DNA from 2 places in the Saccharothrix sp. DSM 118769 genome. Region 2 is predicted to be linked to the other one. Evidence: predicted binding sites of a transcription regulator. Region 2 holds the regulator's gene; the other holds the start of a gene.

Region 1 (3,400 bases), 4.2 Mb from region 2:
CAGGTCGCCGACGCCGTCGCCGTCGGAGTCGGCGAAGCTGCGCGGGTACACCTGGTACACCACGGCGGACTGCCACCACGTGGCCTGGTCGGAAGTCATCGGCGTCCCTCGTGCGTCGGTGCGGGGCTGCTGATCAGTTCACCGTGGACGGCGGCGCGCGGCAACCCCCGACCGTTCGGGGGTTGCCGCGCGTCCCGGGATCAGGAGCCGTCGTCGTCCGGGTGGACGCCGGGGCCGTGGTCGGTGTCCCCGGGCGGCGCGATGGGCGTGGGGCTGAGCGACGCCTCGTCCTCGCCCTCCTCCAGCAGGGTGGCCGCCGCGCCGACGACGCGCGGGTCGGGTTCGCCGACGACCTCGACGTCCTTGTCGTCGTAGTCGATGCGGGCCAGGACGCTGCGCATGGCCTCGATGCGGGCGCGCTTCTTGTCGTTGCTCTTGACGACCGTCCACGGCGCGCTGGCCGTGTCGGTGGCGCGGAACATGGCGACCTTGGCCTCGGTGTAGGCGTCCCAGCGGTCGAGCGAGCGGATGTCGTTGGGGCTGAGCTTCCACTGCCGCACCGGGTCGACCTGGCGGATCAGGAACCGGGTCCGCTGCTCGGCCCGCGACACCGAGAACCACAGCTTGACCAGCACGATCCCGTCGTCGACGAGCATCTTCTCGAACGTGGGGGCCTGGCGCGTGAACCGCTGGTACTGCTCGTCGGTGCAGTAGCCCATCACCCGCTCGACCCCGGCCCGGTTGTACCAGGAGCGGTCGAACAGCACGACCTCGCCGGCGGTGGGCAGGTGGTTGACGTAGCGCTGGAAGTACCACTCGCCCTGCTCGCGGTCCGTGGGCTTGCCCAGCGCCACGACGCGCGCGCCGCGCGGGTTGAGGTGCTCGGTGAACCGCTTGATGGTGCCGCCCTTGCCGGCGGCGTCGCGGCCCTCGAACACGATGACCATGCGCCCGCCGGTGTCCTTGATCCAGTACTGGAGCTTGAGCAGCTCGATCTGGAGCAGCCGCTTGGACACGTCGTACTCCTCGCGCGACATCCGCTCGGGGTACGGGTAGTTCTCCCGCCAGGTGTCGATCGGCGTGCCGTCGGGGTGGCGCAGCACCGGGTCGTCGGCGTCGTCGTAGTCCACCACCAACTCGGAGATGTCGAGTCCGGGGAACCGGTCGGAGAGGTCGAACGCGCTGTTCACGCCCCCGGACGTACCCTGCGGCGGGGTGCCGCAAACTGCGGTGTCACCCGACGGGCGGGACGCGGTAGGCGACGAACGAGGTGCGCCGGCGCAGGGCGAACCCGAGCGACTCGTAGAGGCGGATCGCCGGGGTGTTCGCGGCGGAGGCGTGCATGATCGGGACATCGCCGCGGGCGCGGATGCCGTGGGCGACGGCCAGCACGAGGCGGGTGGCCAGGCCCCGGCCGCGCCAGGCCGGGTCGGTGCACACGGCGCTGATCTCGGTGTGGCCGGGCGGGCGGAGGCGTTCGCCGGCCATCGCGACGAGGGCGCCGTCGACGCGGACGCCGAGGTAGGTGCCCAGTTCGACGGTGCGCTCGCGGAACGGGCCCGGCCGGGTGCGGGCGACCAGGTCGAGCATCTCGGGGACGTCGTCGGGTCCCAGGCGCACGGCCTCGGGGTAGGGCCGGGCGGCGACGCCCGCGTCGACCAGCTGCACGCCCGCGATGCGGTCGACCGCCTCCCAGTGCGGCGGCGGGGTGAGCGCGGTGTTCATCGGCACGACCGCGCCGGGACCGGCGAGGACCGCGAGGTCGGCCCACGCGTCGTCGTCGGCGTCGGCGGGCAGGGCGTGGAACGGGGCGACGTCCTGCCGGTAGCGCAGCACCCGGCCGCGCCGCTCGGCGAAGTGGGCGTGGCGACCGGTCAGGGACGCCCACGACGGGTTGTCCAGCACCGACCACCCGTCCGGCACCGACCGCTCGTCTGACCCGGATCGCCCGCCCGGCACGGATCGCCCGCCCGGCGCCGACCGCTCGTCCAGCACCGACCGCACCCCGACCCGCCCGGGGCTGTCCGACGACGACATGCCGACCTCCACGCTTGTTCGTTGGCCGACGAAGAATGCGTTCGGCGGTGACGCCCTGTCCACCGCGCCCACATGGCGGACGCGCCGCCGAAATGCCGTGTGATGCGGAGCACACCGGTATTCCACCCCGCGACGCAGTTTGAGTCGTATAGACTCAAACCATGCTCACCAGGCAGGAAGCCCTCGACCGGGTCGAACGAGCCCGCGACGCGGCCGACCTGTTCGGCCCCCGCGACCTCACACGGCACACCGAGGCGCAGCGCCTCTACCGGTCACTCGCCACCGTCCTGCACCCCGACAAGACCGGCCCCCACGACACCAGGGCCCACACCGCCGCCGCCCGCCTCACCCGCCTCCACCACGAGTGGCAGCACACCCCCGCCACCGAGCTGCACAGCCCCACCGCCACCTACCGCCCCACCCGCCCGCACGCCACCGGCAGCGTCGCCACCCTCTACCTCACCGACGGCCCCCACGTCGTCAAGCTCGTCCGCAACCCCGCCCTCAACCCCCTCCTGCACGCCGAGTGGCACGCCCTCACCACCCTGCGCCGCCTCACCGACCGGCACCCCTGGCTGCGCCCCTACTACCCCCGCCTCCTCGACACCTCCGGCGACGTCCCCCGCGGCGACCGCGCCTTCACCGTCCTCGAACCCCTCACCGACGGCTTCACCACCCTCACCGAGGTCGGCAAAGCCTTCCCCCGCGGGCTCGACGGCCGCGACTACGCCTGGATGCACCGCCGCCTGCTGCGCGCCGTCGCCGGCGCCCACCTCGCCGGCCTCGTCCACGGCGCGATCACCGCCGACAACGTCCTCGTCCACCCCGAGCAGCACGGCATCGTCCTCGTCGGCTGGACCTTCGCCGTCGAGGCAGGCCAACCACCCCTCGCCACCGACCGGACCACCCGCTACCCGCCCGAGGTCCACAGCGGACACCCCCTCACCCCCGCCGCCGACGTCCACATGGCGCACGCGCTCATGCTCGACCTCCTCGCACCCGGCGAAACCCGCCACCGCGCCTTCGCCCGCGGCTGCACCCAGGACGACCCGCACCGCCGACCCGACGCCGCCGACCTGCTCACCGAGTACGACGAGCTGCTCGACGACCTCTACGGCGAACGCACCTACCGACCGTTCACCCTCCCCACCCCGACCACCGACACGACAGGAGCCTGACCATGGGACACGGCAAGTGGGACGACAACGCCTACGCGGCGGCCAAGACCTTCCGCGCCGCCAAGGGCATCGACGACTTCGGCTACACCGCCACCATGCGCAAGACCCCGTCCGCCAACTGGAAGGCCGACCCCTCCCTTGACCCCAAGGGCGTCACCGCCCGCGAGTGCCGCGACTCGCCCGAC
Region 2 (3,400 bases):
GCGGAGCCGGTTGCTGCGCGCGCTCGTCCACGTCGTGCAGATGGTGGACCGCCCGGACGACCTGATCCCGTTCCTGCGCCAGCTCGGCCGTGACCACCGCAAGTTCGGTGTCGTCAACGTGCACTACGAGTCGGTCGGCACGGCGCTGCTGGCGGCGGTGAAGAAGTTCGCCGGGCCCGCGTGGACGCCGCAGGTCGAGATGGCCTGGGCCGAGGCGTACACGATCATGGCGCGCGCCATGCAGGAGGCCGCCGCGGCCGACGACGGCCCCGCGTACTGGCACGCCACCGTGCTGGAGCACCAGCGGGTGAGCTGGGACCTGGCCGTCGTGCGGCTGCAACCGGACCACCCGGTGAACTACCGCGCCGGCCAGTACGTGAGCGTGGAGACGCCCCAGCGCGCCCGCCTGTGGCGCTACTTCACACCGGCCAACGCGCCGCGCGACGACGGCATCATCGAGTTCCACATCCGCTCGGTCGAGGGCGGCTGGGTCAGCCGGTCGATCGTCGGGCACACGCAGCCCGGCGACGTCTGGCGCATCGGCCCGCCCATGGGCCGGCTGTCGGTCGACCGGAAGTCCGGGCGCGACGTGCTCATGGTCGCCGGCGGCACGGGCGTGGCGCCGATGCACGCGATCATCGACGAGATGGCCAAGTGGGGCGAGAACCCGCGCGTGCACCTGTTCATGGGCGGCCGGACCCGCGAGGACCTGTACGACCTGGACAACCTCCAGCGGTTCGCGATGACCAACCCGTGGCTGACCGTCGTGCCGGTGCTGGAGTCGGACCCGGGCGCGCGGGGCGTGGAGCAGGGCACGCTGGCCGACGTGGTCACGCGGTACGGGACGTGGCAGGACCGCGACGTGCTGGTGTGCGGGTCGCCGTCGATGATCCGCGCCACCGTGTCGCGGATGCTGGTCGCCGGGACGCCGCTGGACCGGATCAAGTACGACCCGTTCACGCTGGACTGACCGCTCCCGTCCTCGGCTCCGCCCCGACTACGCCCCCGGCCCTGGCGACGGCCTTGGCCCTGGCGGCACGGGCGAACAGCCGCGAGCAGGCGAGGAGCGGCGCGCAGGCGAACAGCCGCGAGCAGCGGCGCACAGGCGGCGGGGCCTGGGCGGCAGCGGCGGTCAGCGGGTGCGAGCGGCCGGGCTGGGATCGGCCGGGCTGGGATCGGCCGGGCTGGGATCGGCCGGGCTGGGATCGGCCGGGCTGGGATCGGCCGGGCTGGGATCGGCCGGGCTGGGATCGGCCGGGCTGGGATCGGCCGGGCTGGGATCGGCCGGGCTGGGATCGGCCGGGCTGGGATCGGCCGGGCTGGGATCGGCCGGGCTGGGATCGGCCGGGCTGGGATCGGCCGGGCTGAAGATCACGGGCCGGGGATGGCCGGCTGGGGTGGCTGACCGGGGTGGGCCGGCGGTGGGTGGGGATGGTCGGGTGGTGCGTCGCGGGGTTCCTCATGTGCAACCGAGTGGCCGGACCCCCGTTTACGTACACCTCAGGGCCGATGATCACCCGATCGTGTCGCCGCCCCCGGTCTGATCAGCGCTTCTTCGCCGGCTTCCAGACCACCAGGGCCGTCTCGTGCCGCACCGGCACGAGGTCGCGCCGGTACGACGCGTGCACCGAGGCCGCCGCGTGCTCGGCCGCCGCCAAGGCCTGCGCCAGCTCCTCGGTCAGCTCCTGCACCCTCGTCCGCAGGGCGCCGACCTCGTTCTCCAGCTCGATGATGCGCTTGACGCCCGCCAGGTTGACGCCTTCCTCCTGGGACAGGCGCTGCACCTCGCGCAGCAGCACGATGTCGCGCATCGAGTACCGCCTGCCGCCGCCCGACGTGCGGCCCGGGGAGACCAGGCCCATGCGGTCGTAGGCGCGCAGGGTCTGGGCGTGCAGGCCCGACAGCTGGGCGGCCACGGAGATGACGAAGAACGGCGTGTCCTCGTCGGTGCCGGGCGGGAACGGGAAGCTCACACCGACCTCTTCTCCAACAGGGCGTTGAGCTCGGCGCGCGGGTCGTGCTGAGCGGTGGCCGAGGCGTAGTTCTCCAGTGCTTCGCGGGCGTCGGCGTCCATGTTGTTGGGCACGGCCACCTGGAGCGTGATGAGCAGGTCGCCGACCTGCCCGTCGCGCCGGGCGATGCCCTTGCCCTTGGCCCGCAGCACGCGCCCGCTCGCCGTGCCGGCGGGGACCTTCAACGTCACCTTGCCGTCGAGCGTGGGCACGGTCAACGTGGTGCCGAGCGCCAGTTCGGGGAACGTGACGGGCGTGGTGAGGGTCAGGTCGTTGCCGGTGCGGCCGAAGACGGGGTGCGGCGTCACGTGGACGCGCACGAACAGGTCGCCCGCCGGGCCGTTGTTGCGGCCGGGTTCGCCCTGGCCGGCGAGGCGGATGCGCTGCCCGTCGTCGACGCCGGCGGGGATGCGGATGGTGAGGGTGCGGGTCTTGGTGCTGACGCCGTCGCCGCCGCACTCGGGGCACGGGTCGTCGATGAGCCGGCCGGTGCCGCGGCAGTCGGCGCACGGCTCGCTGAACGCGAACGCGCCCTGGCTGCGGGTGACGAGGCCGGCGCCGCCGCAGTTGGTGCAGGTGCGGGGGGACGTGCCGGGGCGGGCGCCGGACCCGGTGCAGGTGCCGCAGGTGGCGGGGCTGGCGAGCCGCATGGGGACGGTGGCGCCGCGCACGGCCTCGGTGAAGTCGATGCGCACGTCGGTCTCGACGTCCTCGCCGCGCCGGGGGCGGGTGGCGGACGCGGTGCCGCCGCCCCGGCGGTTGAACAGCCCGCCGAGGAGGTCGCCGAGGCCGCCGCCCATGCCGCCGGCCTGCTGCTGCCGGTTGAACAGGTCGCCGACGTCGAACCCGCCGCCGCCACCGGTGCCGAAGCCGCCGGGGAACCCGCCGCCCCCGGCGAAGAGGCGGCGGGCTTCGTCGTACTGCTTGCGCTTCGCGGCGTCGGACAGCACGCCGTACGCCTCGGAGACGGCCTTGAAGCGCGCCTCGGCCTTGGCGTCACCGGGGTTGGCGTCGGGGTGGAGCTCCCGCGCCAACTTCCGGTACGCCTTCTTGATCTCGTCGGCCGAGGCGTCGGAGGAGACGCCCAGTTCGCGGTAGAAGTCCTTCTCGATCCAGTCCCTAGCGCTCATCGGACGCCGCCCCCTTTCCTAGTCCTGCTGGTCGTCCGCGGCCGGTGCGGCCGCGGGCTCGTGGTCGGTCACCGCGACCAGCGCGGGCCGGAGCACGCGCTCGCCGAAGCGGTAGCCGCGCCGGAGCACGGCGGTCACGGTGGGTCCGCTGACGTCGGGTGACGTGCTGTGCTGCACGGCCTCGTGGACGGACGGGTCGAACTCCTCGCCGTCGTGCCCGAACGGCTCCAGGCCGGTGGCGTGCAGGGCGTTGACGAG

What was found. The regulator HspR, encoded in region 2, represses chaperone genes until heat shock. The targets are predictions, from matches to a motif close to ANNTTGAGTNNNNNNNACTCAANNT.
Region 1: a site for HspR is predicted at 2,174-2,198, ahead of ACRAKJ_RS22785 (adenylate cyclase). Genes of this name have one in related genera too.

Annotation. Positions count from the first base shown of each region.
Region 1 is NZ_CP193627.1:5,320,904-5,324,303, forward strand. It holds gene ACRAKJ_RS22770 (alpha-glucosidase) at 1-99, opposite strand, end outside; gene ppk2 (polyphosphate kinase 2) at 201-1,190, opposite strand; gene ACRAKJ_RS22780 (GNAT family N-acetyltransferase) at 1,234-2,037, opposite strand; gene ACRAKJ_RS22785 (adenylate cyclase) at 2,199-3,215, shown strand; gene ACRAKJ_RS22790 (hypothetical protein) at 3,218-3,400, shown strand, end outside.
Region 2 is NZ_CP193627.1:9,532,018-9,535,417, forward strand. It holds gene ACRAKJ_RS41070 (FAD-binding oxidoreductase) at 1-970, shown strand, start outside; gene ACRAKJ_RS41075 (hypothetical protein) at 1,133-1,375, opposite strand; gene ACRAKJ_RS41080 (heat shock protein transcriptional repressor HspR) at 1,545-1,973, opposite strand; gene dnaJ (molecular chaperone DnaJ) at 1,970-3,142, opposite strand; gene grpE (nucleotide exchange factor GrpE) at 3,161-3,400, opposite strand, start outside.